DNA from 2 places in the Stenotrophomonas sp. YJH_SMC_131 genome. Region 2 is predicted to be linked to the other one. Evidence: riboswitches for the same ligand, from Rfam matches in the RefSeq annotation. Region 2 holds a riboswitch; the other holds the start of a gene.
What was found. Region 2 has a riboswitch for glycine ahead of AC5P56_RS01915 (trimeric intracellular cation channel family protein). Riboswitches for the same ligand answer to the same signal wherever they lie in the genome.

Region 1: it holds a riboswitch for glycine, as region 2 does, so the genes downstream of both, gcvP (aminomethyl-transferring glycine dehydrogenase) here and AC5P56_RS01915 (trimeric intracellular cation channel family protein) in region 2, are expected to answer to the same signal.

Annotation. Positions count from the first base shown of each region.
Region 1 covers NZ_JCAFRJ010000002.1:290,720-306,284, forward strand. The annotation lists gene AC5P56_RS05140 (catalase) at 1-884, opposite strand, end outside; gene AC5P56_RS05145 (AraC family transcriptional regulator) at 999-1,721, shown strand; gene AC5P56_RS05150 (amino acid permease) at 1,804-3,171, shown strand; gene AC5P56_RS05155 (VOC family protein) at 3,310-3,720, shown strand; gene gcvP (aminomethyl-transferring glycine dehydrogenase) at 3,812-6,679, opposite strand; glycine riboswitch at 6,742-6,844, opposite strand; gene AC5P56_RS05165 (multidrug effflux MFS transporter) at 7,144-8,370, shown strand; gene AC5P56_RS05170 (siderophore-interacting protein) at 8,511-9,404, shown strand; gene AC5P56_RS05175 (hypothetical protein) at 9,474-9,866, shown strand; gene AC5P56_RS05180 (M2 family metallopeptidase) at 9,986-11,950, opposite strand; gene AC5P56_RS05185 (phosphoethanolamine transferase) at 12,542-14,191, opposite strand; gene AC5P56_RS05190 (phosphatase PAP2 family protein) at 14,188-14,955, opposite strand; gene AC5P56_RS05195 (ArnT family glycosyltransferase) at 15,067-15,565, opposite strand, start outside.
Region 2 covers NZ_JCAFRJ010000001.1:417,896-433,460, forward strand. The annotation lists gene AC5P56_RS01875 (hypothetical protein) at 1-646, opposite strand, end outside; gene AC5P56_RS01880 (primosomal protein N') at 1,059-3,236, shown strand; gene AC5P56_RS01885 (glutathione S-transferase family protein) at 3,333-3,953, opposite strand; gene AC5P56_RS01890 (NYN domain-containing protein) at 4,066-4,845, opposite strand; gene AC5P56_RS01895 (NAD(P)/FAD-dependent oxidoreductase) at 4,969-6,249, shown strand; gene AC5P56_RS01900 (hypothetical protein) at 6,342-6,758, opposite strand; gene AC5P56_RS01905 (nuclear transport factor 2 family protein) at 6,762-7,193, opposite strand; gene AC5P56_RS01910 (GIY-YIG nuclease family protein) at 7,338-7,613, opposite strand; glycine riboswitch at 7,654-7,743, shown strand; glycine riboswitch at 7,757-7,862, shown strand; gene AC5P56_RS01915 (trimeric intracellular cation channel family protein) at 7,945-8,562, shown strand; gene AC5P56_RS01920 (3-deoxy-7-phosphoheptulonate synthase) at 8,825-9,898, opposite strand; gene AC5P56_RS01925 (hypothetical protein) at 10,193-10,450, opposite strand; gene AC5P56_RS01930 (DUF6616 family protein) at 10,541-10,879, opposite strand; gene AC5P56_RS01935 (DNA alkylation repair protein) at 10,928-11,668, opposite strand; gene AC5P56_RS01940 (MarR family winged helix-turn-helix transcriptional regulator) at 11,665-12,165, opposite strand; gene AC5P56_RS01945 (sensor histidine kinase) at 12,238-13,536, opposite strand; gene AC5P56_RS01950 (response regulator transcription factor) at 13,569-14,276, opposite strand; gene AC5P56_RS01955 (retropepsin-like aspartic protease) at 14,383-15,312, shown strand; gene AC5P56_RS01960 (serine hydrolase domain-containing protein) at 15,380-15,565, shown strand, end outside.

The DNA.
Region 1 (15,565 bases), on a different contig from region 2:
ACCGCCAGCTCCCATTCGGGAAAGTCGCCGCGCTGGATGGCCTCGAACAGGTCGCGGCGATGGAAGTCATTGTCGGCCGATTGCAGTTTCAACGCTTCGTCCCAGACCGTGGACTGAATGCCCAGCTTGGGCCGCCAGTGGAACTTGACGAACGTCGACTCGCCGGCCTCGTTCAGCAGGCGGAAGCTGTGCACACCGAAGCCTTCGATCATCCGCAGCGAACGCGGGATGGCGCGGTCGCTCATCGCCCACATGATCATGTGCATCGATTCGGGCATCAGCGAAATGAAGTCCCAGAACGTGTCATGGGCCGACGCGGCCTGCGGGAAGGCGCGGTCCGGCTCCATCTTCACTGCGTGCACCAGGTCCGGAAACTTCATCGCGTCCTGGATGAAGAACACCGGGATGTTGTTGCCGACCAGATCCCAGTTGCCCTCCTTGGTGTAGAACTTGACCGCAAAGCCGCGCACGTCGCGCGGGGTATCCACCGAGCCTGCGCCACCGGCCACGGTCGAGAAGCGGGTGAATACCGGCGTCTTCACGCCGACCTCGGTCAGGATGCGCGCGCGGGTATGGGCTGCCAGTGATCGGGTCAGCTCGAAGTAGCCGTGTGCTGCGCTGCCACGTGCGTGCACGATGCGCTCGGGAATGCGTTCGTGATCGAAGTGGGTGATCTTCTCGCGCAGGATGAAGTCCTCCAGCAGCGTGGGCCCCCGAGGTCCCTGCCGCAGGGAGTTCTGGTTGTCCGCCACCGGAATGCCCTGGTCGGTGGTCATTGCCGGATGGCTACCCCCGGCCTGCTGGTGCAGTTCATCGCCATCGCCCCGGCGGTGGCTTTCGGCAGGGACGGTTGCGCGCTTGCCGGTCGGCTTGCTGGCGGCCATGGACGTTGGCTCCGGATCATCAAAAGGAACCACGACACTGGAACCAGCCCCGTTAAACCACGGTCCGGCAAAGGTGAACGTACGGGCAAAAGCAGGCTCGGGTATGCTTGCCGCATGCGAGTCGAGCCCGCCGACATCGAAGCCCTGTTCGACGCCATCCCGGATGTGCTGTTCTTCATCAAGGACCGCCAGGGGCGTTACACCCACGTCAACCAGACCATGCTGCGGCGGCTGGGTCTGCGCGCGCGCAAGGACGTGATCGGGCGTACGGCGGCCGAAATCTACCCGACCGGCCTCAGTGCGGACTACGTTGACCAGGACGCCCGCGTGCTGTCCGGTGAGGTGATCGAGAACCTGATGGAGCTGCACCTGTTCGCCAACCGCGAACCGGGCTGGTGCCTGACCTGCAAGCGCCCGCTGGTGGTCGACGGGGCCATCGAGGGCCTGATCGGCATTTCCCGCGACCTTGGCCAGAAGGACAGCCTCGGCACCCAGTACGAGCAGCTGCGGCTGGCGCTGGCCCACCTCAACGCGCACTACGCCGAGAACGTGCGCATGCAGACCCTGCTGGACATCACCGGCTTTTCGCTGTCCAAGCTGGAGCGCAGCTTCCGCAAGGTGTTCCAGATGACCCCGCAGCAGGTGCTGACCCGGCTGCGGATCCAGATGGCCATGCATCTGCTGCATGGCGACGACAGCATCGCCTGCATCGGCCAGGCCTGCGGTTTCAGCGACCAGAGTGCCTTCACCCGCAAATTCAAGGCTGAAACCGGTTTCTCGCCGCGTGCCTATCGTGCCCGTATCGGTGGGAACGTCGGCGAGCCGGCGCTGGCCTGAGCGGCCTGCTGCGCTGTGCCTATCCCCGTGGGCACGGGACAGGGTAAGGTGTCGCCCCTGTAGCCCGCCGCCAGCCCCGCCGATGCCCAACTCGATTCCGACCGCTTCGCCGTCCCGCCTCGGACATTCGCTCAAGCCCCGCCAGCTGATCATGATGGGCCTGGGCAGCGCCATCGGCGCCGGGCTGTTCCTCGGCTCGGGCGTGGGTGTGCAGGCGGCCGGTCCGGCGGTCCTGGTGTCGTATCTGGTCGCCGGAGCGCTGGTGATCATCGTGATGAACGCGCTGGGCGAGATGGCGGCGGCCAAACCGACCAGCGGCGCGTTCTCGGTGTATGCAGCCGACGCCATGGGCGCTACCGCCGGTGCCACCGTGGGCTGGCTGTGGTGGGTGCAGCTGGTGATCGTGATCGCCGCCGAAGCAGTGGGTGCGGCCGGGCTGCTGGCCACGGTCTGGCCGGCGATACCGGTACCGATGGCGGCGTTGGCGTTCATGCTGTTCTTCACCGCGATCAACCTGCTCGGAGTGAAGAACTTCGGCGAGTTCGAATTCTGGTTCGCCATCCTCAAAGTCGCGGCGATCCTGGCGTTCATCGCCATTGGCGTGGCGCTGCTGATGGGATGGCTGCCGCAGGTGACCTCCCCGGGCCTGAGCAACTTCACCGAACACGGTGGTTTTGCGCCGAAGGGCCTGGCCGGGATCGGCGCGGCGCTGCTGGTGGTGGTGTTCGCCTTCGGCGGCACCGAGATCGTGGCCGTGGCGGCGGCCGAAACCGAAGACCCCGAGCGCAGCATTGCCCGTGCCATCCGCACCGTGGCCTGGCGCATCCTGGTGTTCTACATCGGCTCGCTGAGCGTGATCATCGCCGTGGTGCCGTGGACCAGCGAGGCGCTGAAGTCGCCGTTCGCCGCCGTGCTGGACATCGCCCGCATCCCGGGCGCTGGTACCGCCATCACGCTGATCGCCGTGATCGCGCTGCTGTCGGCGCTCAATGCCAACCTCTACGGCGCCTCGCGCATGATGTATTCGCTGGCGCAGCGTCGCGAAGCGCCGGCCGTGCTTGGCTGGACCGACCCGCGCCAGGTGCCGGTGATCGCCGTGCTGGCCAGCGTGCTGTTCGGCTTTGCCGCCACGGTGATGGAACTGCTGTTCCCGGACCGGGTGCTGCCGGTGCTGCTGAACATCGTCGGTTCCACCTGCCTGCTGGTGTGGACGCTGTCGCTGGTCTCGCAGCTGGTGCTGCGTCGTCGCGCGGATCGTCTGGGTACCCGACTGCCGTTCCGCATGGCCGGTTTCCCGTGGCTGACCTGCTGTGCACTGGCGATCCTTGCGCTGATCTTCGGCCTGCTGCTGAGTGAGTCGCACACCCGCCTGCAGTTCCTGTCGATGGTGGCGTTGACCGCCACGATCGCCGCCAGCAGTGCCATCGCGCGGCGCATGCGCCAGGCGTGATTCTGTAGAGCCGACCCTGCGGTCGGCTGCTGTTTGCGCGATCGCCAGCCGAGCATGGGCTCGGCTCTACAACAGGCACACACTCCGCGTGGCACTGTGCAGGCAGGCCGTCATCGGCCCGTCGACCAGGAGTACCGCATGCTGCGCAGCCGTCCCTTCCTGATGTTCACCGGCCAGGCCGAGGCCGCGCTGGCCCTGTACGCCGAAGCCTTTGCCGATTTCCGGCTGCTGGCCCTGCAACGCCATCCCGAGGGGGCCGGCGCCGGCGTGCCGGGGCAGGTCCGCCAGGCCATCTTCCTGCTCGGTGGCACCCACTACCTGTGCTTCGACAGCCTGGACGTGCACGATTTCACCTTCTCGCCGTCGATCTCGCTGTTCGTCGAGTGTTCCGGTGCCGAGCAGTTCGAGCGCGCGGCACGCTTGCTGGGTGAGGGCGGCCATTGGTTGATGCCGGTGGGCGACTATGACTTCAGCAATCGCTACGGCTGGGTGCAGGACCGCTTTGGCGTGTCGTGGCAGTTGAGCCTGGGGCAGATGCCGGACCCGTGATCGGATGCTTGTGGGTGTGGGCCTTGGTCCACACGCCCCATGAAAACGGCCCGCTTGCGCGGGCCGTTTTCTTTACCGATGCAGTGAGGAATCACGCCTCGACTTCATCATCCTTGTAGGCATCGACCGGGATGCAGGCGCACATCACGTTCTTGTCGCCGTACACGTTGTCGACACGCGCCACCGGCGGCCAGTATTTGCTCTGCTTCAGGCTGGCCAGCGGGAAGGCGGCCAGTTCACGCGGGTAGGCGTGGGTCCACTCGCTGGCGGTCACTGCGGTGGCAGTGTGCGGCGCGTTCTTCAGCGGGTTGTCCTCGCGGTCGAGGCGGCCGTCTTCGATCGCGGTGATCTCCTCGCGGATCTGGATCATCGCGTTGATGAAGCGATCCAGTTCGTGCAGCGATTCGCTCTCGGTCGGCTCCACCATCAGCGTGCCGGCCACCGGGAAGCTCAGGGTCGGGGCGTGGAAGCCGAAGTCGATCAGGCGCTTGGCCACGTCCTCGGCACCGATGCCGCTGGTCTTCTCCAGCGGGCGCACGTCCAGGATGCACTCGTGCGCCACCAGGCCGTTGCGGCCGGTGTACAGGGTCTTGAAGTGCGGGGCCAGGCGCTTGGCGATGTAGTTGGCGTTGAGCTGCGCGACCTGGGTGGCCTTGCGCAGGCCGTCGCGGCCCATCATCGCGATGTACATCCAGCTGATCGGCAGGATCGAGGCGCTGCCGAAGCTGGCCGCGCTGACCATGCCGACCGGGCCGTTGTCACCCAGCTTGCCCGGCAGGAACGGGGCCAGGTGCTCCTTGACCGCGCACGGGCCGACGCCCGGGCCGCCACCGCCGTGCGGGATGCAGAAGGTCTTGTGCAGGTTCAGGTGCGAAACGTCCGACCCCCACTTGCCCGGCTTGGCCACGCCGACCAGGGCATTCATGTTGGCACCGTCGGTGTACACCTGGCCGCCGTGCTTGTGGATGATCTCGCAGATCTCCACCACCTCTTCCTCGAACACGCCGTGCGTGGACGGGTAGGTCATCATGATCGCGGCCAGGCGGTCGCTGTACTTCTCGGCGTTGAGGCGGATGTCCTCGACGTCGACGTTGCCGTTGGCATCGGTCTTGGTCACCACCACCTTCATGCCGCACATCTGCGCCGAGGCCGGGTTGGTGCCGTGCGCCGAATCCGGGATCAGGCAGATGTCGCGGTGGCCTTCGCCGCGCGAGCGGTGGTAGGCGCGGATCGCCAGCAGGCCGGCGTACTCGCCCTGCGCGCCGGAGTTCGGCTGCAGGCTGACCGCGTCATAGCCGGTGCATTCCACCAGCATCGCTTCCAGCGTGTCGATGAGTTCCTTGTAGCCCAGCGCCTGGTCGGCCGGCACCAGCGGGTGGATCTGCGAGAACTCCGGCCAGGTCACCGGGATCATCTCGGCGGTGGCGTTGAGCTTCATGGTGCACGAGCCCAGCGGGATCATCGTGCGGTCCATCGCCAGGTCCTTGTCGGCCAGCGAGCGCAGGTAGCGCAGCAGTTCGTGCTCGCTGTGGTGGGTGTTGAACACCGGATGGGTCAGGAATGCGGACTGGCGCAGCAGGCCGGCCGGCAGCGCATCGGCGGTGCTGGCATCCAGCGCGTCGACGTCGGCCTGCGCACCGAACACGGCGGCCAGTGCGACCACGTCGGCGCGGGTGGCGGTCTCGTCCAGGCTGATGCCGACCGAGTCGCTGTCGATCGCACGCAGGTTGTAACCGGCGGCGCGGGCCTTGGCGTGAATCTCATCGGCGTGCACGCCGGTGACATGCAGGGTGTCGAAGAAGTCGCCACCGACCTGCACGCCGGCCTCGCGCAGCGCGGCGGCCAGGATCGAGGCCAGGCGGTGGGTGCGCCGGGCGATGCGGGTCAGGCCTTCCGGGCCGTGGTACACGGCATACATCGAGGCCATCACCGCCAGCAGCACCTGTGCGGTACAGATGTTGGAGGTGGCCTTCTCGCGGCGGATGTGCTGCTCGCGGGTCTGCAGGGTCAGGCGGTAGGCCGGGTTGCCCTGGGCATCGACCGAGACGCCGATCAGGCGGCCCGGCATCGAGCGCTTGTAGGCGTCGCGGCAGGCCATGAATGCGGCGTGCGGGCCGCCGAAGCCGAACGGCACGCCGAAACGCTGGCTGTTGCCGACCACGATGTCCGCACCCCATTCGCCCGGGGCGGCCAGCAGGGTCAGCGCCAGCAGGTCGGTGGCCACGGCCACCAGGCCGCCGCGCGCGTGCACGGCCTCGACCAGCGCCTTGTAGTCGCCGATCTGGCCGAAGGTGTCCGGGTACTGCAGCAGCAGGCCGAAGGCTTCTGCTTCCAGTGCCTCCGCCGGGGTGCCGACGCGCAGCACGATGCCCATGGGCTCGGCGCGGGTACGCAGCAGTTCCAGGGTCTGCGGGTGCACGGCGTCGTGCACGAAGAAGGTGTCCGACTTCGACTTGGCCGAACGCTTGGCCAGGGTCATCGCTTCAGCTGCGGCGGTGGCTTCGTCCAGCAGCGAGGCGTTGGCGATTTCCATGCCGGTGAGGTCGGCGCACAGGGTCTGGAAGTTGATCAGCGCTTCCATGCGGCCCTGCGAGATCTCGGCCTGGTACGGGGTGTAGGCGGTGTACCAGGCCGGGTTTTCCAGGATGTTGCGCAGGATCACGTTCGGCGTGTGGGTACCGTAGTAGCCCTGGCCGATGAAGCTGCGCAGCACGGTGTTCTTGTCGGCGATCGCACGGATCTTCGCCAGTGCCTGCACTTCGGTCATCGATTCCGGCAGTGCCAGCGGCGCCGGCGACTTGATCTTGGCCGGTACGATGGCATCGGTCATCGCATCCAGCGACGCGTGGCCGACGACGTCGAGCATCTGCGCGATCTCGGCATCGTTGGGGCCGATGTGGCGCTCGACGAACGCATTGTGGTGCTCGAGCTCACGCAGGGAAGGGGTGTTCTGGGACATGGCGAAGGATCCGTCAGGAAAGGGCACACGCACGGGCACAAGCCGCCGGTCGGCGGTCTGCGGGGCGCCCCTCTGTCCTTTTGCCTGAGAGTTTGGAAGCGCGGAAAACCGCGGCTTCGTGCCCCTTCGGCGCCGGATCGAACCGGTCTCTCCAGAGTTGTGTTACGGGTGGTATCGGGCCTGAGCGATTACGGGCGTTGCGCCTTCGGCAGCGGTGTTCCGCTTCTCCCACCGTGTTGCCCGCCGATTATAGCCCGTTGCGGGCGCGCCAGCCGCCTGCGGGCCCGGCCGCGGCGCCTGAATGGCCGATGGCCCGCCCGTGCGTTTTGTGCACTGCTGCATGGCATCAGGCGCAATCCCCACCTATGATGGGCGGATACCCGAATTCATCTGGCGCCGTCCCTGCTGCAGGGGACTGGCGCCCGCCGTGCGTGCCGCGCATGGCCCTGCCGGACGCCTTCTCCATGACCGCCGCTGTTGCTCCTTCCACCCGCCGCATGGCCCTGCTGCTCGCCGGCCTGGCCATGTTCGGTCCGTTCTCGATCGACACCATCTTCCCAGCGTTCCCGCAGCTGGCCCAGCGCCTGGCGGTGGACGAGGTGGCGGTGCAGCAGACCATCAGCGTGTACCTGCTGTTCTACGGCCTGATGAGCCTGGCACACGGCCCGCTGTCCGATGCCTGGGGCCGCAAGCGGGTGATCCTCGGCGGCCTGGTGGTGTTCGTCGGCGCCTCGGTCGGCTGTGCGCTGTCCACCGATCTGACCACGCTGCTGGGGTTCCGCGCCCTGCAGGGCCTGTCTGCAGGCGTCGGCATGATCGTCGGCCGCGCGGTGATCCGCGACCTGTACCACGGTCACGACGCGCAGCGGCTGATGAGCCAGGTGTCGATGCTGTTCGGCATCGCCCCGGCGATCGCGCCGATCATCGGTGGCTGGATCCTGCTCAGCGGTGCTGGCTGGCCGCTGATCTTCTGGTTCCTGGTGGTGTTCGCACTGGTTCTGCTGGCGGCCACCGCCCGCTACCTGCCGGAGACCCATCCGCTCGAAGCGCGCGTTCCGTTGTCGCCGCGGGTGCTGATGCGTGATTACGTGCGCATCGGTTTCAATCCGCGCTTCCTGCGCCTGGCGCTGGCCGGCAGCATCGGTTTCGGTGGCATCTTCCTGTACATCTCCTCGGCACCGGTGTTCGTGATGCAACACCTGCACCTGGGCGAGGGCGGTTTCGCCTGGCTGTTCATCCCCACCATCGGCGGCATGACCACCGGCTCGTTCCTGTCCGGGCGCATGGCCGGGCACACCACGCCCACCCGCCAGGTATCCATTGGTTTCGGCCTGTGCGCGCTGTCGGTGCTGCTGAACGTCGGCTACGTGGCGCTGGCGCCGCAGTTCGTGCTGCCGTGGGCGGTGCTGCCGATCTTCCTGGGTGGCATGGGCATGGCGCTGATCTTCCCGATCCTGGCGCTGGCGGTGCTGGACATGTACCCGCACCAGCGCGGCCTGGCCTCGTCGCTGCAGGCCTTCGTGCAGCTGATGATCAGCACCGTGGTGGCCGGCGTGGTGTCGCCGCTGCTCAGCGCCAGCCCGCTGCACCTGGCGTTGGGCCAGGCTGGGTTCTTCGGCGCCGGCTTCGTGTTCTGGTACTGGGAACACCGGCGCGAACGCGCGGCGCAGGCAGCCTGCACGGGTCACTGAGCAGCGCGCAGGGGTAGGGCAGGCTACGACGCCCGCAACGCTTGCGACGGGAAACCGCCGGACTAGGCTGGACACTCCAGCCAGCCGGTGCACAGGTGCACGACAGCCAGCCGATCCACTGTCGTTGCATGAGGTTCCCCATGGCTGCGCAGCAGACCTACCGCCTGTTCGAGGTGGCGCTGAAGGAGCGCCGCGTTCTTTCCCCTTCCCTGGACCGCATGGTGTTCACCGGTGCCGACGTGGCGCGGATGACGACCGGAGGGCCGGACCAGCGCATCAAGGTGTTCTTCCCCTTGCCCGGCCAGGAGGTGCCGCAGGTCCCCAGCGGCGAGGACTGGTACCCACGCTATCGGGCCCTGCCGGACGATCAGCGCCCGCCGATGCGCACCTACACCCTCCGCCAGCTGCGTGCAGAGCAGGGCGAGGTCGATGTTGATTTCGTGCTGCATGGCGAGACCGGGCCGGCCTCGCGATGGGCCATCCATGCACGGCCGGGCGACCGCGTGGTGCTGCTGGCCCCGGATGCCGACTGCGCCGACAGCAGCGAGGGCTGGGAATGGAAGCCGCCGGCCGGCGTTGGCCAGGTGCTGCTGGTGGCTGACGAGACCGCGCTGCCGGCAGTGGCCGGCATTCTTGAGGAACTGGCGGCCAGGGTGGATCCGCCACGTACGCTGGCCCTGCTGGAAGTGGCGCAGGCCGGTGATGCGGTTCGCCTGAAGGCGCCGGCCACGGCCGAGCTGGTCTGGTTGCCGCGCGGGCAGGCGGCGTACGGGGCGCCTCTGTTGCAGGCGGTGCAGGCGCGCCTGGCCGCCTCGAGCGTGGTCGCTGGCGAAGAACTGGAAGAGATCGACGTCGACGCGCAGATCCTCTGGGAACAGGCCGATGCCAGCGTGGCGGGGCCGCTGTATGCCTGGGTGGCAGGCGAGGCGGGAGCGGTGATGGCGATCCGTCGCCATCTGGTCCGCGAGTGCGGGCTGGACCGCCGCACGATCACCTTCATGGGTTACTGGCGGCACGGGAAAGTGTTGGACTGAGGGGGTGTGAAGCGGTGTGGCGGGCGGGGGTGCGCTATCCTTGCGCCCCCCTCGCAGCGGTACCGCACCATGTCCACCAGCTCCAAGACCCGCCGCGACCAGCGCCGTCGCCAGGAAAAGCAGGCCGCCAACAAGGCCGCTGCCCAGGCCTCGCCGGTGGAGCCGCATGCGGAACTGCGCGACGCGCAGCGCACCCTGCTGGCCGGTGTCGTGCGCCGCGATGGCGAATGGGTGCTGGGCATGGACGGCCGTATCGCCGGCCACAGTGACTCCGCCGCGCAGGTACTGGCGCTGATCATGCAGGCCGGTGAACTGCACGAGCGCAACGGCACGCCGGTGCGCCTGATGTACTCCGATGCGCTGCGCGACGCCGCACAGGCCGAAGCGAAGGAAAAGGGCCAGACCTTCGAGGAGTTCAAGGCGGACCTGGCCGCGGCGATGGCGGCGAAGAAGGACAGCTGACAGGCATTGCGGTAGAGCCGGCCGCTGGCCGGCTGCCCGCGGGGTCTTCATCGCGTAGTTGCCGGCCAGCGGCCGGCACTACCAGGAAGGGGCGGATCCTTGCGGACCCGCCCCTTTTTTCATTTTGCCGCCGGGGCCGCGTTGGCCTGCCAGCCGCACATCTGGCCTTCGTTCTGCTGCTTCAGCCACTCGTTGACCGGCGTGAAGTACTCGATCATCGGGCCGGCATCGAGCTTGTCGGTGCCGGTCAGCTCCTTCAGCGTGGCCTGCCACGGCTGGCTGGCACCCTTGCTCAGCATCGCCCAGTATTTCTGGCCGGCTTCCTTGTTGCCGTAGAAGGTGCACTCATGCAGCGGGCCCTTGTAGCCGGCCGCGTCGCACAGGCCCTTGTAGAACTGGAACTGCAGGATGCGCGCCAGGAAGTAGCGGGTGTACGGGGTGTTGCCTGGCACGTGGTACTTCGCGCCCGGATCGAAGAACTCCTCGCCACGGGTACTGGCAGGCGCCACGCCCTGGTACTTGGCCTTCAGGTCCCACCATGCCTTGTTGTAGTTGTCGGCGGTGATCGAACCATCGAACACACCCCAGCGCCAGCGGTCGATCATCAGCCCGAACGGCAGGAACGACACGCCCGACAGCGCCATGCGCATCTGGTTGTTGATGACCGCTTCGCGGCTTTCGGTCGGCGCATCGACCAGGCCGATCGAGCTGAGGTACTTGGGGGTCATCGCCAGCACGATGGTGTCGCCGATCGCTTCATGGAACCCATCGTTGGCACCGCCCTGGAACAGCGGCGGCAGCGGGTTGTAGGCCAGGTCGTAATAGATGTGGCCCAGCTCGTGGTAGATGGTGGTGAAGTTCTCTTCGTTCGGCTTGATGCACATCTTGGTGCGCACGTCGCCTTCCATGTTCATGTCCCAGGCGCTGGCGTGGCAGACCACATCGCGGTCATCGGGCTTGATGAACTGGGTGCGTTCCCAGTACGACTGCGGCAGCGACGGCATGCCCAGCGACACGTAGAAGTCCTGCGCGCGTTCGGTCATCTGCTTGGCGGTGCGCAGTTCGGCCTCGCGCTGCGCCTTGTACTGCGCGGCCACGTTGGCATCCTTGCCGGCCTTGGCCAGCGCCGCGCTCAGGTTGGTCTGGTACTGCTTCTCCAGCGCCGCGGTGATGTCCAGGCTGCCGGCGCCCGGGTACGGTTCCAGCTGGTCCCACAGGTTCGACCAGTCCTGCTGCCACATGTTGCCCAGCAGGTGCGCGGCGATCAGGCCGTTGCCCACTTCGGCCTTGTCCTTGCCGTAGGTCTTGTCCAGCTTGCCGCGTGCGTAGCAGTGCAGCTGCTCGTACATCGGCTTGACCTGTTCCCACAGGCGGTCGGTTTCCGGGCCGATCTGCTCCGGCGGCATGTCATAGCCGCTGCGCCACATCTGGCCGGCATCGGTGAAGCCCATGCCCTTGGCGCCTTCGTTCACCAGGCCGACGAACTTCTGGTAGTCGCCGCGCATGTTCTTGGTGGTGCTGTGCCAGCCCTGCCAGGCGTCGAGCTGCTTGTCATAGTCGCGGCTGCGTGCCAGCACCTGCTCCAGCTCGCCCAGCTGGCGGCAGGAGTTCGGATCGTTGGCATCGGTGCAGTACTTGCCGGCGCCATAGCTGCCTTCCATGCGGGTGGCGATCTGGGTCAGCTCGGCCAGCTTGGCCGGGTCGCGCGGTGCCGGCATCGACGACATCAGCTTCAGCAGGTGGATGGCGCGCTTGCTGTCCTCGCTCATCGGCTTGCCGTCGAACTTCGCAGCCTGTTCGATCCAGCTGTTGAGCTGGGTCAGCGAGCGCTCGTTGGCCTTGGCCGCGATGCGTTCCGAATCACTATTGATGTAGGTGGAGGACAGCCACTGCGCCGAGGTCATCTCCGGGTAGGCGGCCTTGAACTCGGCATTGATGCGGGCCACGAACTGGTCGGCGGTTTCGCCGGCCGGGGCGCTGCTGCTGGCGGTATCGGTGCCTGGGGCAGCTTCCTTCTTGCAGGCGGCCAGGGCCAGCGTGGCGGCGGCGATTGCCGAGGCCAGCAGGAGATGACGGTGTTTCAAGGGCGGTCCTTGGGTGGTGAACGACGGCCGAAGGCTAGTGGGCAGCCGCTGCCTCCGCAAGTGGCGGAAGTCGGCCGGGCGGCGCCCGGCACCCGCAGAGGCCTTCAAGCAACGGCAAAGCCGAAGCAACAGCAACAGCGGACTATCCGTGGTTTGGCGGGGCGGTGTCGGAGTGCGGGGACGCCGCAAGTACGTCCGTGTAGGCTTGGCAGCCGCATCCATGCGGCTGACACCCCGCACTCCGACACCGCCCCACCTCTGACAGATTCCGTGTGCTGTCGGTAGGTGTCGACCTTGGTCGACACATCTGTCAGATATCGACAATCAAAATGGGGTCGAATCCGTTTTCCTACGGAAAACGGATCCGACCCCATCGGCATGTCCAACAGATCGCGGAAAACTGTCGAAGGCGGGGTGGGTCTGGTGGCGGGAGTGTCCGCGGCATGGATGCCGCGGCCAAGCCCCCAAGGATGGGTTTACGGCGTCTCCCGCCACCGGACCCACCCCACCATCCCACGGAATGCACGCTGTTGCTGTTGCTTTGGCCGTTGCCCCTGCAGGTGCAGGGCTGCAAGCCCTGCCGAACACCCCTCAACTCTCGCAGTTGGCGAACACGTCGCGGTCGCGTTCGTACAGCGAGGTCTTCACCTGCATCAGGCCCAGCACCGACGGGAACAGGTTGTCATGGTCGGTATACGCCGCCGAACGCTTGCGCACGCACTGCAGGTCCAGCCCACGGCTGCTGGCGAAGCCTGGCGAGAACCACATCGTCATCGGTACCCGGGTCTGCTCGGCCGGGGCGATGGCGTAGGGCACGCCGTGCAGGAACAGGCCCTTCTCGCCCAGCGACTCGCCGTGGTCGGACAGGTAGATCATCGCCGTGTCGTAATCCTGCATGCCCTGCAGCGTGCCGATGGTCTTTGTCAGGAAGTGATCGGTGTACAGCACGGCATTGTCGTAGCTGTTGGTGATCTCTTCGCGCGAGCAACGGCCAATGTCACGGGTATCGCAGGTCGGGGTGAAACGGCGGAATGCGGGCGGATAGCGCTCGAAGTAGGCCGGACCGTGGTTGCCCAGCTGGTGCAGCACCACCACCCGGTCGCCGGGCCTGGCGCGTACCTGGGTGGCCAGGTCCTGCAGCAGGATCTCGTCCATGCAGCGGCCATCGGCGCACAGGCCCGGCGTGGTGGCATCGGACAGCGACTGGAAGTCCAGGCCTTCGCACACGCCCTTGCAGCCGGACTGGTTGTCACGCCACAACGGTGCGATGCCGGCACGGTTCAATACGTGCAGCAGCGACTGGTGCGCGCGGATCTTCTTCTCGTCGTAGTCATGGCGGCCCCACGGCGAGAACAGGCACGGCAACGAAACCTCGGTGCTGGTGCCGCACGAATGCATGTCCGGGAAATTGATCACGCTGGCCTGCGCCAGTTCCGGGGTGGTGTTGCGGCCACCGTTGAGCCCCCAGTTCTGCGCACGCACGGTCTCGCCCATGACGATCACCAGCAGGCGCGGCTTGCTGGCCGGCGCGCGCGGGGTGGCCTTGGCATCGGTGCCGATCGGCAGCTTCGGCGCGCGCTGCACCGGATTGTCGCCACGCAATGCACGCGGCATGCCCAACAGGACATTGGCCGGTGTCGCGAGATAGCGCACTTCACGCTGGTTGCGCATCAGTGCCGAGACATCCTGGAACGAGATCAACGCGCCGCCGACAGCCGTCACTGCCGCCACCACCAGGAAGCCGACGCGCCAGAGCAGGCTGCGGCCCCAGCTGCGGCGGCGCAGCTGCACGCGCCACAGCACCACCATCGGCAGCACTGCCAGCAGCAGTACCGCCCACAGCAGCGATACCGTCATCAGCTCGCGGCTTTCCTTGGGGTCGGTCGCCAGCACGTTGCGCAGCATGTCCGCATCCAGGTAGATGTGGTAGCGGCTCATGTAGTGTGCGGCGAATGCGGTCACCAGCAGCAGCAGGCTGATCACCACTTTGGCGTTCCAGCGCCAGACCAGGATGCCCAGCAGCACGCCGTGCGCACCCAGCAGCAACAGCAGCAGCGACAGCGCGTAGCGCAGGCTGCCCGGATGGCTGGCCATCGCGCTGTGCCAGAACAGGCCGTTGCCGGCCACCGCGAAGAACAGGCTGGTGAACGCGATCAGTGCTTCGGTGGACAGCTGTGGCCGCCAGTGGCGAAGACCCGCCAGCGCGGAAGGGCGGGCGGGGCGTTGGACCGATGCACTCATGCGTTTGCCTCCTGGCGGTTGGGACGGTCCAGCTGACGGCGGATCAGGATGCCTTTGACGATCAGGTACAGGCCGAGTGACAGCAGCCAACATATCAACGCGGTGGCAACATCATGCGAAAGGAAATGCGCGCCCCGGAGCTGCTGGCTGATGCCGAACACCAGGCCGGTGCCGAGGCCGATCCACAAGCCTGCCCAGCGCCATGACGGGCGCCACAGCAGGGCGAAATAGTACAGGCACAGCCACGCATAGCCTGCGCTGGCGTGGCCGGCAGGGAAGCAGGCCTGTGCGGCCATGCCGGCCGGGCGCTGCGTGAAAAGCCCGATATAGGGCTGATGGCCACCGTAGCGCAGCAGGTCCCAGGGACATTCCATCGGCACCAGGGTCTTCAGCAGGGAGATCACGCCCGTACCCAGCGCCATGCCAATTACGACATAAAGCAGCGCCCATCGCAGGGTGCGATCGCCCCCCTTGCGCCAGTGGTGCACGCACAACAGGATCGCGACCAGCGCCGCCGACGTGCTCAGCCACTTGCCGGCCTTGTGCACCACCGTGCGGGTGACCCAGGCGTCCTGCAACGCCCAGTGGCCACCTTCGAGGCGGAACAGGTGATCGGCCACCCATTGATCACCGCCGAAACCCATCAGCAGCGTAAACACGGGCAGACCGATTGCGACAGGCAGCCAGAAGTGAGTTACGGCGAATCTTGACGCCAGTGGTGATGTCGCAAGCGGCGCTGCCGCATCAATGGGACGAACGGGCATGCTGGGAAGGGGCGGTTCCGGAATCCGCGCTCATGCTCGTCACCTCGATGTCGGAGAAGGGTCGGACGCCCGTTCGCGCCGGGTTAATGAGTCCCCGGCGCGCGTCACCGTTCAGTCTTCTTCGGCGGTCGATCCGGTGCGCTCGGCGTGGCACTTCGGGTCCCAGGCCGTACCGGGAAGCAGTTGCCAACGATTCCTGTTGGCAATGCCGATGTCGATCACCTTGGCCGGGTCCACGCAGGGGCTCATCGCATCGTCCAGCACCAGCACCCAGCGCTTGCCCGGCGCCTCGGCCAGCCACGGGCCGGCGTCATGCCATTGTTCGGCCCACGGGCGCTTGAAGCCGAACTCGCGCACCGGCCGATCTGCCTGCAGCAGGTTCTGTTCGCGCCAGGCGACCAGTGCCAGCTCCGCATCCGGGCCGATCCGCGCGCCCACCCGGCGCATCACCGCCGACGCTGATGCGTACGGATCCAGCGCCGGGATCAGCACCAGGCCGTAGAGCATCCAAAGCATGCCGTGGGTCAGCAACACCAGCGTTGCGGCACGTCGCACCCGCAGCCACACGATCAACGTGGCCAGGGCAATGGCAAAGGTCAGCAGGCCATCT
Region 2 (15,565 bases):
GCGGACCGCGCCAACGTGGCTTGGCGTTCGTGCGACGGCGCTTGCCATTGGCGGCCGCCCGCTCATCGCGCTGCGGTGCGCGCCAGCTCGGGGTCGGGGCTTCATTGTGGGCGGTCGCGGCGGCGGGTTGCTGCAGCTGCTGCAGGCGCGCGGCCGGCAACTCACGGATACGCGCCTGCACCTGTTCGGCCAACTGGCGCCAGGCCGAGGCATCCGGCTGGCCGTGGGCATCACGCGGGCAGGCGTCGGCCAGCAGGTGCTGGTAGCCGGCCTCGTCCTGGTCGAGCACGCGCATGGCGATGCCCTCGTCCAGGCTGCCCCCCACCCGCAGCAGCAGCGCAAGGCGCGGCAGCGGCGGCATCGCGCCCAGCACGGCCAACGGCGGCAGCCACTGCCCGCCCACCGGCTCGCGCAGCGCCTGGCGCTGGCCCAGAAGGGTCCAGAAGCGGGTCGGCCACTGCGCCATCGGCAGGTCGCTGGCCACTGCGGCAAAGGCGCGCATCACCGCCACCAGGGTCTGCTCGGCACGCGCGGCATCGCCGCACTGCAGTTCAGCGACCACCAGGGCACGGCGCTCGACGCCACGCAGGAACGCCGACAGCGCGCCGGCCGCGGTCGAGGAAACAGGGGCGGGCACAGCCGTCATCGGTCACTCCAAAGGTCTGCCGGCATGATAGCGGCAGGCCATCGACACCCGTAGGACTTGCGCCCACAGGCACTTCGTGCTGCAGGTTGTGCACAGCACCACGCCCCCTCCGGCGAAAACTGTGGTTTCGGGCTGAATTCACTCTGTTTCAGCATTGTTTCACACTTAAGATATTGATTTTATTGTCTTTTGTTGTGTGGCGATTTTTTGACCAACCCAAGCGTGAGGCCGTCGCCATCGGCCTTCTACGTTTCCGATGGCCGTTAACGCACAACGTTATCCACAGAACATGTGGATAAGACTGAATCTCCAATGGACACCGATATTTAGGTGACATTTATGATTCAACGGGCGCCGCCCCGCCGCTCCCGCTGCTGCCGTTCGCGCGCGCATGGCCCGTTACACTGGCCCGATGCTTTCACCGATTCCGACCCTGCAGGTCGCCCTGCCTGTCCCCCTGCCCCGCCTGTTCGACTACCTGTCGCCGGAGGGCGATGCACCGGCGGTCGCGGTCGGCTGCCGCCTGAAGGTGCCGTTCGGCAACCGGGAGCTGGTCGGTGTGGTGGTGGGGCACGGCCAGACCGACGACGGCCAGGGACTGCGCCAGGCCTTGGCCTGGTGCGACCCGCAGCCGCTGCTGCAGGGGGAGCTGTGGCAGAGCCTGCAATGGCTGGCGCGCTACACCCATGCGCCACTGGGCGAGGTGCTGAGCACCGCCCTGCCCGGCCCGCTGCGCCATGGCGAGGTCCTGCCCGACACACACCACTGGGGTTGGCAGCTGACCACCGAAGGCCACGCCCAGCGTGAAAAGCTGCGCGCTGGCAGCCGTCCACGGCAACTGGCCGAGCTGCTGGCCGAAGCCATCGTGGATGAGGACGTGCTGGGCGAACGCATGCAGGACTGGCGCACCGCCGCGCGCAGCCTGGCCAAGCGCGGGCTGGCCGAGCGGGTTGCGTTGAGCGTGGCCCCCCAACACGCGCAGCCACTGCCCGGTCCCACGCTCAACCCGGACCAGGCCGAGGCGGTGGCCGCGATCACTGCCGCCGACGGCTTCCAGCCGTTCCTGCTGGATGGCGTGACCGGCAGCGGCAAGACCGAGGTCTACCTGCAGGCGATCATCCATTGCCTGGCGCAGGGCAGGCAGGCGCTGGTGCTGGTGCCGGAAATCGGCCTGACCCCGCAGACCCTGGCACGCTTCCGTGGCCGCCTCGGCATCGCCGTGCATGCGCTGCACTCGGGGTTGAACGACAACGAGCGCGCGCGCGTCTGGGCAGCGGCCTCACGCGGCGAAGCGCGCGTCATCGTCGGCACCCGCTCAGCGGTGTTCACGCCGCTGCCCCAGGCCGGCCTGCTGATCGTCGACGAGGAACACGACGGCAGCTACAAGCAGCAGGACGGCATCCGTTACCACGCGCGCGATTTCGCCCTGGTCCGGGCCAAGTCGCTGGGCGTTCCGGTGTTGCTGGGCAGTGCCACGCCCTCGCTGGAAACCCTGCACAACGCCTACGCCGGGCGTTACACCCACCTGCGCCTGAAACAGCGCGCCGGCGATGCGCGGCCACCGCGCGTGCGCATCCTCGATGTACGCAAGCGCCCGCTGCATGACGGCCTCTCGGCCGATGTGCTGGCCGGCATCGGGGAGCATCTGCAGCGTGGCCAGCAGGTGCTGGTGTTCAAGAACCGCCGCGGCTACGCACCGGTGCTGCTGTGCCACGACTGCGGCTGGACCGCGCCATGCCAGCGCTGCGATGCGCCGATGACCGTGCATGGTGGCGGTCGTCGCCTGCAGTGCCACCACTGCGGCGCGCGGCAACCGGCGCCGCTGGCATGTCCGGCCTGCGGCAGCCTGGCGCTGCAACCGCAGGGCATCGGTACCGAACGCCTGGAAGAACATCTCACTGCGGCCTTCGCCGACTTCCCGGTGGTGCGCATCGACCGCGGCACCACCTCACGGCGCGACGCGCTGGAACAGCAGCTGGCGAAACTGGGCGACCAGCCCGGCATCCTGGTCGGCACGCAGATCCTGGCCAAGGGCCACGACCTGCCCAAGCTGACCCTGGTGGTGGTGGTGGGTATCGATGAGGGCCTGTTCTCGGCCGACTTCCGCGCCAGCGAAAAACTGGCGCAGCAGCTGATCCAGGTGGCCGGTCGCGCGGGACGTGCGCGCGACCCGGGCGAGGTCTGGCTGCAGACCCATCACCCCGGGCACCCGCTGCTGGAAACCCTGGTGAGCGGTGGCTACCATCCGTTCGCGCAAGCCGAGTTGAACCAGCGCCAGGCGGCCGGATTCCCGCCCTTCGCGCATCTGGCGCTGATGCGCGCCGAAGCGCAGCAGGTGGAGCATGCCAATGCATTCCTGCTGGCAGCCCGGCACCTGCTGGGCGAACAGAACGTGGTCGAGGCCTACGGGCCGATGCCGGCGCCGATGCCGCGGCGGGCCGGTTACCAGCGCACGCAGCTGCTGCTGTCTGCGGTGCAGCGGCCGCCGCTGCATGGCGTGCTTTCGCAACTGGTTCCGCAGCTGTACGCGCTGCCGGAAGCACGCAAGGTGCGCTGGTCGCTGGATGTGGATCCAACGGATCTTTATTGAGGGGTCAGAGCCCACCCGTCGGGTGGGATCCGACCCCGATGCCCTGGGGTCGGATCCCTTTTCGCAGAAAAGGGCTCTGACCCCGGACGCCTTCGCTTACGTCAGCGGCGACATCACGCCGCGCTGGTAGGCCGGTCGCTCACGCAGGCGCGCATACCACTCGGCCAGGTGCGGCAGGTCCGGGCGCTGGATCGGCAGTTCATACCAGGCGTACACCAGCGAGCCGAGCGGAATGTCGCCCATCGCGAACGTCCCGCCCGACAGCCATGGCTGCGTGGCCAGGGTGGCATCGGCCATCGCCAGGTAGTCACCGGCACGGACGATGGCCGCGCTGATGCGCGCTTCGTCACGGTCGGCCGGCGCGGTGCGCATGATGCCCCAGACCAGGTCGCTGTACAGCGGCGCCATCCGCGAGGTGCTCCAGTCCATCCACTTTTCGGCCTGCGCGCGCTCCATCGGGTCCTCGGCGTACAGCGTGCCCAGCGCATAGCGCGCGCTCAGGTAACGCACGATGGTGTTCGATTCCCACAGCGGCAGGCCGTGGTCCTCGATCACCGGCACCAGGCCGTTGGGATTCATCGCCTGGTACTCCGGCGTCTGCGTGCCACCATGGCTGCCGCCGACTTCGATGGATTCGTACGGCAGGCCGATCTCCTCGGCACACCACAGCACCTTGCGGACGTTGCTGGAATTGCGGCGGCCCCAGATCTTCAACATGCGGGTTTTCCTTGCTGGCAATGCGAGCGGCAACGATACGCCTGATTGGAGTGGAGATGTGCGTGCAGGATGCGGGATCGGGCGCCTGCGCGCTGCCGGCCGGCGGCCGGCACTACCGGTTCTTTTTTGGCAGCGCGCGCACGTAGGACGACTTGCCGTCCTTCTTCAGCTCGAACAGGCCGATCGCCGCCAGCAGATCGCTGAGTTTGCCGTAGCCATAGTTGCGCGGATCGAACGAGGCCTGGTTGCCGATCTGGCTGCCGACCGGCCCCAGGTGCGACCAGCCATCCTCGCCCTCGGCCGAGGACACCGCGCGGCGCAGCATCTTCACCAGCCGGGTGTCGCTGCGCATCTCCGCCCCGCTCTTGCGCGGGCGTGCATCATCATTGGCGACGGGCTCGTTCGATGCCTGTTCGCTCGATGCCTGCTCGGCATCCGGCACGCTGGCGTGGGTCTGGCCCAGCGCTTCCAGGTAGGTGAACTTCGAGCACGCGTTGACGAACGGTTCCGGCGTCTTCTTTTCGCCGAAGCCATACACCTTCACGCCGTCGGTCAGCAGGCGCATCACCATCGGGGTGAAATCGGCATCGCTCGACACGATGGCGAAGCCATCAAGGTTGCGCGCGTACAGCAGGTCCATGGCATCGATCACCATCGCCATGTCCGACGCATTCTTGCCCTTGCTGTAGGCGAACTGCTGGATCGGGCGGATCGCGTATTCGTGCAGCACCGCTTCCCAGCCCTTCAACCGCGGGCTCTTCCAGTTGCCGTAGGCACGGCGCACGTTGGCCACGCCATAGCGGGCGACTTCGGCCAGGACCTCGTCGATCTTCGAGGCCGGCGCATTGTCGGCATCGATCAACAGGGCGATGCGCTTTTCCGGTTCGCTCATGGATTCCTCGCGGGCGGTTGCCTGAACCCGAGTATCGCCGATCCACCCAGGCGCTGACGTGACAGGTGGCCGCCGTGCGAAGATGCCAGGCGCTTCCCCCAATGCCCCCACTGGAGTGAGTCGATGAGTCGCGAGCGCGTTCCCCACCTGGTCGTTGTCGGCGGCGGTTTTGCCGGTCTCTGGGCCACCCGTGCCCTGGCCCGCGAGCGCATACGCATCACCCTGGTCGACCGCCGCAACCATCACCTGTTCCAGCCGCTGCTGTACCAGGTGGCCACCGCCGGCCTGTCCGCGCCGGATATCGCCGCACCGCTGCGCCACATCCTCGGCCACCAGCGCAACGTGGAAGTCCGCCTCGGCGAAGTGGTGGCCATCGACAAGCAGGCACGGCAGATCGGCATGGCCGATGGCAGCACGCTGGACTACGACAGCCTGCTGCTGGCCACCGGCGCTACCCACGCCTACTTCGGCAACGACCAGTGGGCCGAAGATGCCCCCGGCCTGAAAACGCTGGACGATGCCATTGCGCTGCGCCGCAAGCTGCTGCTGGCGTTCGAGCGTGCCGAGGCCGAACCGGACCCGACCAGGAAGGCGGCGTGGCTGAGTTTCGCCATCGTCGGTGGTGGTCCCACCGGCGTCGAACTGGCCGGCACGCTGGCCGAGATCGCGCGCCACACGCTGCGCAACGAATTCCGCCACATCGATCCGGCCAGCGCCAAGGTGCGCTTGGTCGAGGCTGGGCCGCGCGTGCTGTCCTCGTTCCCGGAAGTGCTTTCGCTGAAGGCGCGCCGCCAGCTGGAAAAGCTGGGCGTGGAAGTGCTGACCGGTACCCCGGTGAGCGACATCGACAGCCAGGGCTTCAAGCTCGGTGAGCAGTTCGTGCCGGCCCGCACCGTGGTCTGGGCCGCCGGCGTGGCCGCTTCACCACTGGCGCGCACGCTGGACGTGCCGCTGGACCGCGCCGGCCGCGTGCAGGTGCAGCCGGACCTGACCCTGCCCGATCACCCGGAGCTGTTCGTGGCCGGCGACCTGGCCGCACTGAGCCAGGCCGACGGCAAGCCGGTTCCCGGCGTGGCGCCCGCGGCCAAGCAGATGGGCAAGTACGTGGCCGAGGTGGTCCGCGCGCGCCTGCATGGCAAGGCGGCACCGGGGCCGTTCAAGTACGCCGACTACGGCAACCTCGCCACCATTGGCCGCATGGCCGCGATCGTGCACCTGGGCCGGCTGCAGCTCTCCGGCGTGCTGGCCTGGTGGTTCTGGCTGGCCGCGCACGTGTTCTTCCTGATCGGCTTCCGCAACCGCATCGTGGTGCTGCTGAACTGGGCGGTCGCGTACTGGAGCTACCAGCGCAGCGCGCGCATCATCTTCGGTGATGATCAGGACGACCGGCGGCCGAGGCGGTAAGGCCGCACGCAACAGGGGTCGGATCCCTTTCCGCGGGAAAGGGCTCTGACCCCGTCAACAAACATGGAGCGCCATCCACGCATGGCGTGGATCTACTTCCGGCAGAAGTCCTCCTTCCTCGCGGTGTCCGCAATCTGCGCGGTACTCCAATGCCGGGTGATCCAGATCGCCAACGCGGTGCTGCTGAGATGCCAGCGCAGCATGCCGCGCCGAGGTTGCCGCCACAGGTGGCGCCGGGCAATCCAGAAGGCCTCCCGCTCCACTTCAGGCACCTTGTTCTTCATCCCGTCCTTGTCGAAGAACTGGGCGGTGAAGCGCCAGGGGTTCATCGGCTGGTATCCCGCCCGTGGCTCACCGCTGCACGCAGCCACACCACTGGGCGCGCGGTCGGCCGGCTTCGGCCGACCGTCCACCAATGCCAGCCCGAGCAGATACAGCAGGCCAGGCAGCAGCGCGATGCCGGCGACCAGCACGACGACGGAGATCCATGCGTTGCCGGCGGCACGCATCGCTCAGTGCGCCTTCGGTTTCGGGTACCACAGTGCGTTGACGATGACCCAGCGCTGGTCGAAACGCCCCATGTGGAAGTAGTCGACGAACCACGGGGTTTCCAGCCGCACCGAGGCCGCGTTGCCGGTCACGTCCAGCACCGTGCAGCGGCGATCCCATTGATCCTTCGGGGTCTTCAGCGCGCCCTGTTTCGTCAACGAGACCAGCTCTTCCTTCGACATCCGGCGCAGGCCCAGGCGCTCGTCGGGTGTATCGCCGAGGACCGCGCGCTTGGCCAGGTCCGGGTGCAGCGAACGGGCGACGCGCTGCGGATCGGCCTCCAGCTGGCCATCGACGTGGTCGTGGCAGGTGGCTTCGATGGCCGCGATCGTGGCGGGGTCGGCGGCAGGGCTCGTTGCTGCGGAGAGAGCGAATAGCAGGGCGATCGTGGACATCCGGGTCTCCAGCTCTGGGCGCGGGGCGATCATCGCATGGACCGGGTAGCCCATCCACGCAGGGCGTGGATCTACTGTAGAGCCGAGCCCGTGCTCGGCTCCCGCATCGGGCAGACGGAACAACAGCCGAGCGTGGGCTCGGCTCTACAGAAGCGCAGGATCCGTTGCCTGCAGCCAGGCCAGCTTGCGTTCGCGGGGCTGCTGCTTGAGTTGCCACTCGGCCCGCGAGGCGGCGGCCCGGTCCGGGTATTCGCGCACGGCCAGCACGCGCAGCGGCGGCCGGGCCCGGGTGTAGCGCGCGCCCTTGCCGGCCTGGTGGGCGGCGAAACGCGCCTCCACATCGGTGCTGATGCCGGCGTAATAGCTGCCATCGCGGCATTCGAGCAGGTACAGGAACCACGGGCGGACGGACGAGGCCATGCCTGGATTATGCCGTGCTGCACTGCAGCGGATATACTGGCACCCGAATGCAGGAGAGAGGCGCCGCGCTGGCGCCCGCCGAAGGCGCAGGCTCCCATGATCGCTCAGGCCGGTGGGCTGGAATCCCACCAACCATGCATTCGACTCGCCGAGCTGGAGAGAGGTCACCGGGCATGCCCGGGGCGATCCGCCGAAGGGGCACGCGGCCCATGCCGCTGAACTCTCAGGCAAAAGGACAGCGGGAGCGGCACCGGTCATCGTCATCCCGTCATTGCGCAGGCAGTGGCGGTGGTCGCGCATGGCCGGCCCCACCGCGCCCGGAGCCTGTCCCATGCTGCTGTCCATCATCTACCTGATCGCCATTTCCGCCGAAGCCATGACCGGCGCACTGTCCGCCGGCCGCCGCCGCATGGACCTGTTCGGCGTGGTCATGATCGCCTGCGTCACCGCCCTCGGGGGTGGTTCACTGCGCGACATCCTGCTCGGCCACTACCCGCTGGGCTGGGTGAAGCACCCCGAGTACCTGGGCTTCACCGTGTGCGCGGCGCTGATCGCCACCTGGGTGGCGCGCTGGATGCACCACTTCCGCCGCACCTTCCTGGTGCTCGACGGGCTGGGCCTGATCGCCTTCACCCTGATCGGCTGCTCGATCGCGCGCGAAGCCGGCCATGCAATGCCGATCGTGCTGATCGCCGGCATGCTGACCGGCGCGTTCGGCGGGGTGCTGCGCGACATCCTCTGCAACGAGGTGCCACTCATCTTCCAGAAGGAGCTGTACGCGATCATCGCGCTGCTGACCGGCGCGGCCTATCTGTTGCTGCTGCACTGGGGCGTGGCCGATGCCACCGCGATCCTGTGCTGCCTCGGCGGCGGCTTCGCGTTGCGCCTGCTGGCGATCCACTACCGCTGGGAAATGCCGAAGTTCGTGTACCACGACGAAGTGCATTGAGCCTCTTCGTAAAGTCGAGCCATGCTCGACTGCTCTTTGCAGGAAACCAACGCGCTTCGCGCGCAGGTCGGGCATGGCTCGACGCTACAGGAAGCGGTATCACCACCCCGGCGATGTACCTGGCGCTGTCGCTCATGCGCAGCGCCAGGCGCATCGCCGGTGCAGATGGGCCGGCCTCCAACTCCGACCGGCCCTGATCGCGGCCGCACCCCCGCAGGCGCTGGCCGCCATCCACACACGTGCCGCACTCAGGCGGCTTCGATCAGGCTGCTTCGGACACCTTCACGTCGCGACGGGCGCGCACGGCCGCAGCCAGACGCTCCAGCACCGTCACGGTGGTGTCCCAGTCGATGCAGCCATCGGTGATGCTCTGCCCGTAAACCAGCGGCTGGCCTTCCACCAGTTCCTGGCGGCCACCGACCAGATGGCTCTCGATCATCACGCCAACGATGCGCTGTTCGCCGTCTTCCAGCTGAACAACAATGTCTTCGATCACCTTCGGCTGGTTCTCGGGGTTTTTCAGGCTGTTGGCGTGGCTGGCGTCGATCATCAGGCGCGTCGGCAGCTTGGCCTTGGCCAGCACCTGGCAGGCGTCGGCGACGCTGCCGGCGTCGTAGTTCGGCTGCTTGCCGCCACGCAGGATCACATGGCAATCCGGATTGCCGGTGGTCGACACGATGGCGGTGCCGCCCTGCTTGGTGACCGACAGGAAGTGATGCGGGTTGGACGCCGCACCCACCGCGTCAGCGGCGATCTTGACGTTGCCATCGGTGCCGTTCTTGAAGCCGACCGGGCACGACAGCCCCGAGGCCAGCTCACGATGCACCTGGCTTTCGGTGGTACGCGCGCCGATCGCGCCCCACGCCACCAGGTCGGCGATGTACTGCGGCGAGATCACATCGAGGAATTCGACACCGGCCGGCAGGCCGAGCTTGTTGATGTCGCGCAGCAGGCCGCGTGCGATGCGCAGGCCCTTGTCGATCCTGAAGCTGCCGTCCAGGTCCGGGTCGTTGATCAGGCCCTTCCAGCCCACCGTGGTGCGCGGCTTCTCGAAGTACACACGCATGACGATTTCCAGTTCGCCGGCCAGCGCGTCGCGCAGCGGCTTCAGGCGCTGGGCGTATTCGATGGCGGCCTTCGGGTCGTGGATCGAGCACGGGCCCACCACCACTGCCAGGCGGTCGTCACGGCCGTGCAGGATCTGGTGCAGGGCCGCGCGCGAGGCGCTGACGGTGTCGGAGGCTTCATCGTCACAGGGCAGCATCGCCAGCAGCTGGGCAGGCGGTGTCAGCGGTTCGATGGTGCGGATGCGCAGGTCGTCGGTGTGCGGGGGCATTGCAGGAGATCTCCGGAACGTTGGGGTCCCCAGCGTGGCGGCATGAAAAAAGCCGCCAGGTTCGCTGGCGGCTTTCGGGAATGCGTCTGAAGCTTTCTTCAGGATGAGCGCAGTCCTTCCTCCGCCAGTGGCTTCGGAAAGTAATACCAGTAAAAGCGGGTGGCGGCTGCGTTCATGGGGTGTATTGATAGCACAGCTTTTGCGCAGTGCAAAATGTTTCATCCGCAACCGCGGGTGCGGTTCAGCGAGGCGCGCGCCGGCGCTGCCCACGCGGCAGCAGCCACGCAAAGCCGCTCATTTGCCATGCACTTCCACGTCCAGCAACAGGCCTTCGTGGATGTCGGCCCAGCGCTCCAGCACGCGGTCCAGCTCCTGCCTGGCCTCGTCCAGCTGCTCGGGATTGAGCAGGGAACGGGCGGTGTAGAGGTCGGAGACCAACCGCCGCAGGGCCGCCTCCGGGATGGCCACCGACGGCCCTTCCCGCCCCGGCAACTGCAATGCCGGGCTGTCGCCAAGCGGGCCGAACAGCGTGACCTGGAGCGTGCTCTGCATGATCAACTTCCCTGCGGATGGACATGGGCAATGTCCTGTTTACCGCGTCCGGGTGACAGGCGCATGTGCCATGCGCGTACGGAGACGCTGCTACAAGGCGGCCAGGTCGGCAAGGTGCTGCCCCATCCCATCGTCTGCGCCGACGGCGTTGACGGTGGCGAAGTACTGATGCCAACCGGTGGCGGCAATGCCGGCCACCAGCGCATCGGCGTCCGCGCGGCTTGCACAGCGCCAGACCGCATAGAACTGCTCATCGCTGCCGTGCTGTACGCCCCTGGCAATGCGGCCCATCGCCAGCAGTGTGATGCGGACCGGATCGAACTGCTGCATGCCTGCACCGATACGGGCGAAGAAGGCATTCCGCTGCTCGGGCTGGAGCGTGGTCCAGGCGGGGGTGGCGGTATAGAGCTCGATGAAGGTGTGCGACATGCTGCTTCTTCCTTGAAGGTTTGGGGGGTTGCCGGCCAGCGGCCGGCACTACCGGAGCGAGCGCATGGCGCGTTTGCGGATGTAGGCATTGGCATCACCAGGGTGCTGCTGTTGCCAGCGCGCGCACAGCGCACGCAGCCACTGCGGCTGTGTCTTGCCGGCATCATTGAGCCAGTTGCCGACCGAGTCCTGCACATAGCGCTCCGGGTCGTCGGCGAGTGCTTCCAGCATCGCCTCTGCAAGTTCCGGCTGCCGCTTGAACAGCGCGACATGTGTGGCCCACACGCCGCGCGGGCGCAGCGCTTCGCAGGCGAAGCGGCGCAGGTACGGCGATCCTTCCTGCGTCCATGGTTGCAGGTACTCCAGCGCCTGCAGTGGTGCGGCAACAATGTCGGCACGCAGCGCCAGCCACGCCCATTCGCGCACGCCGAAGTGCGGGTCGTCAGCCAGTGGCCGCATCGCCTGCAGCTTGGCCGGCAGCGTCGCGTCGGCGTCGCCGCCGATCAGGTAGCAGGCCCAGCCACGCACCGTGTCTGACGCATGCGCCTGCCAGCGCGCAGGCTCCCCCTGTCCGGCTTCGTGCAGCAACCGCGCCGCCAGCGCCATGCGCTGGGTGATGCCCTTGCCTGAGGCATCGCGCATGCATTGCAGCGATTCCGGCTCAAGGGCAGGCGCCACCACCTGCAGCAGCGCGGTGAAATCCACGGCCAGGCATTCGGCCAGATGGGTGGCAGCAGCGCTGCCACTGTTGAGTGCATGCAGCCTTTGCGCAGGAACGGGCGTGCTCATGCTGCCGATTCCCGCCCGCCGTCCGTGTGCTGCCAGACCTTGTGCAGCAGCTGCGACAGCTGCTGCTGTTCACCCGCATCCAGGCCGTCGAACAGGCCGCTGATCCATTGCGTGTGCTGCTCGAACAACGACTCGGCCAAGCGCTTTCCCGGTGCGGTCAATACGATCTGCAGACGGCGGCCATCCCCGTCATCGCTGCGACGCTGCAGCAGGCCTTCACGCTGCAGGCCATCGAGCAGGCCGCTGATGGTGGCACGGGTCACGCCGGCACGCTCGGCCAGCAGGTGCGGCGGCAGCGTGCCACCGGCCCCGTGCAGCAGGAACAGCACGACGAAGCGGCCCTCGCTGAGCCCATGCGGTGCCAGCCGCGCGGCGCAGTCGCGATCGATCGACGAGGACAACGAGAGCAGCTGGAAGCACAGGCGCAGTTGCGCGATGTTGGCGTGGCCGCGTCGCTGCGATTCCTCCAGAAGGGCCTGATGCTTGGCTTCGATCATCTCACGAACGCGATATGGTTAGGCGCCTAATCATATCACCGGATAGCCGCTACCTGTAAATCACAGCCGATATCAGGGGAGCTTTCCCAGCAGCAGGCGCGCGATCAGCCCGCCACCCTCGCGGTGCAGCAGCTGCAGTTCGCCTGCGTGACGCCTGGCCACGTTGGCGGCCATGGCCAGTCCCAGCCCGGTCCCACCGGTAGCGCGACTGCGCGAGCTTTCGCTGCGCTGGAACGGTTGCAGCAGGCGGACACGATCAGCTTCGGCGATGCCCGGCCCGCGATCCATCACATCCAGCTGCACCCCATGTCCCCACACGGCGACATGCAGCTCCACGGCGCCCGCGTAACGCTCGGCGTTGTCGATGAGATTGTCGACCGCGCGCCGGAGCAGCAGCGCATCGCCATGCCACGGCAGCGTATCCGGGCACTGAAGCGAAATGTCGACCCCGCGCAGCAGCGCCCCTTGCAGGCATTCCTGCAGCAGGGCAGCCAGATCCAGCGAGCGCATCTGCAAGGGCTGCAGCTCGCCGCGTGCATAGTCCAGCACCTGCTCGATCATCGCGTCCATGCGTTCGATGTCCGCCACCATCCGGGCGGCCTGTGGTGCGGGAGCGAACTCGGCGCGCAGGCGCAGGCCGGTCAGGGGCGTGCGCAGGTCATGCGCCACTGCCGCCAGCATATGGGTCATGTCCTGTGCCTGGACCCGCAGGCGTTCGCGACCGGTGCTGATCGCGGCGGCCAGCATCTGCACTTCGCGTGGGCCATCGTCGGGCAATGGCGACTCGGCCTGCAGGTCGACGCGTGCGCTCGCTTCGGCCAGGCGCCGCAGCGGGCGCCCCAACCGGATCGACGCCCACGCCGCCAACGGCGCCAGCAGGATCGCACCGCCCAACAGGGCGAGCATCACCTGGCGGCGCCAGGCCGCCAGGTCACTATGGTCGCTGCCGACCACCCGCCAGCGGCCGTCGGCCTGGCGCATCCCCAGTTCAAACGGCGGCCACTGCATCGCGGTCAGCAGCGCGGCCTGTGATTTCAGCACGCCAGCACGACCGGAGGCGTCCAGTACCGCGCCACCCTCGATGACCTGCACATCGGGCGCCCTGCCCTGCCCCGTCCATGCCAGGCGTACATCCTCGGCCGGCATGCCCATCTGCGCGGCCGCCAGCTGCGCGAGCCAGTCGCTGGCGCTACCTTGGGGGGGCGCGTCCTGCGTCGCCCTGCGCAATCCCAGTGACGCCGGCGCCTGTTCCCCACGCAGTACCTGCATCGCATGGTCCAGCCGCATCGGTGGCGGCGCGGGCCGGGGCATCCAACCCACCACTGCAACGCTGGCCAGGGTTGCCAGCAGCAGGCTGGCCAGCGCCAGCATCGCGATCCAGCGAGTGGTCGACCACCGGCTGCTCACAGCACCTGTACCTCAGCGTCGAAGCGATACCCTTCCCCGCGCAGTGTCTGCACGAGGGCTTCTGCCCCGGACGCGGCCTGCCCGAGCTTGCGGCGCAGGCGGCTGATCGCGAGGTCAATGGCACGGTCCACGCTGTCACTGGCTTCTCCGCGACTCAACTGCAGCAGCTGCTCACGCCCCAGCACCCGCCCGGGACGTTCGGCCAGCGCCAGCAACAGGGAAAACTCGCCACGACTCAGCACCAGCTCGGCACCGTCCGGTGCGAACAGGCGACGCTGGTCGGGCAGCAATCGCCAGCCATCAAACCGCAGTTCGCTGGCCACCTGCGTGCGCAGCTTGTCCTGACGGCGCAGCAGTGCGCGTACCCGCGCCAGCAGTTCACGCGGATCAAAGGGTTTGGCCAGGTAGTCGTCCGCGCCCATCTCCAGGCCGATCACGCGGTCCGGTGCAGCCCCCATCGCCGACAGCATCAGGATCGGGATCGCCCTCGCCTGCAGCCTGCGGCAGACCGACAGCCCATCCTCACCGGGCATCATCCAGTCGAGGATGATCAGGTCCGGTCGTTCGGCCTGCAGCAGCACGTCCAGTGCCGCCGCATCCGCCGCCAGGCGTACCTGGTAGCCGTGCAGCAGCAGGTGGTCGGCGATGGCGTCGCGGATGCTGGCATCGTCGTCGACGACGATGACACGGATGGGAGTACTCATTCGGACAGTATCCAGCACCTGTGTATCAGGACGGTATCAACGCCGATATTCCGGCGATACGCCGCCGTGCGCCAATGGTCACCCACGATCACTGCGGAGTCTTCCCTTGCGCCTCTTCCTGTTGCCCCTGTTCGCCGCTCCCTTGCCTGCGCTCGCCTCCAACGCCGCCGCGCACATCCTGCCGATGTGGATGCAGGGCGGTCATCCGGCGGTGGCCGTCTCGCTGGACGGGCGCGCCGAACCGCTGCGCTTCGTGGTCGACAGTGCCGCCGGGGCAACGCTGGTCGATGCCCGCGTCGTGCGGCGCTATGGCCTGGAGGATGCGGATGCAGAGGTATCACAGGCGCAAGGGGCGAGTGCAGCTTCGGCGCGGTTGCAGCGCATGCGCAGCACGTCCTGGCAGCTGGGCAGCTGGCAGCTGCAGGCCGAAGCCATGAACGTCGATCTGTCATCGTTGCCGAAGGATGATGATCCAGCCATCGACGGCTTGATCGGCAACGATCTGACCGGGCGCTGGGACACCCGTTGGGACTTCGGCCGCAATCAACTGGCGCTGTGGACACCCGGCGGATTGAACCTGGAAGGACCGGGTTGCCAGCCCAATGCGCTGCCCGGCCGCACTGGCGGCCTGCGCCAGTTCGGCTTCATCACGCTTGCACTGGGCGCGCCTGCGGTGGACGCCATCGCCGTGGTCGACACCGGTGCCGCACAGACCGTCCTCAACGCCGAAGCCGCCCGCGCACTGGGGCTGCGCACCGACGGCAGCGACGCGCGGGTGCGGGTGCGTGAAAAGGGCACCGAAGGCCTGGGCGGCGGCAAGCAGGCAACCTGGCTGTACACCCTGCCCGGCATGACCGGCGGCGGCTGGCAGCACCCGTCGATGGAGGTCCGCATCAGCGAACTGCCGGTGTTCAAGGCGATCGGCCTGGAGGGCCGGCCGGCGCTGATCCTCGGTGCCGATGCAATGCGCGGCGGCCAGGTGGACATCGGTGCCGGCGCGGCGCGGATCTGCCTGCGCCGGCCGCAGGCCGGCTGACATCTGGCGATGACGCCAGCGGCAGCCCGGCGTAGCATCACCGTGCGCCCCACCAGGAGTTCCACGCATGTGCCGTGCCACCCTGATGTTGCTGACGCTGCTCCCGCTGGCGGTACTGGCCGCGCCGCCACCCGTGCCCTCGCCCACTCGCATCGATGCCGAAGCACGGCGGCTGATGCAGGCGGCCCATGCGCGCGGGATGGCGCTGGCGGTGATCGATGACGGCAAGGTGGTGCATGTGGCCGCCTACGGT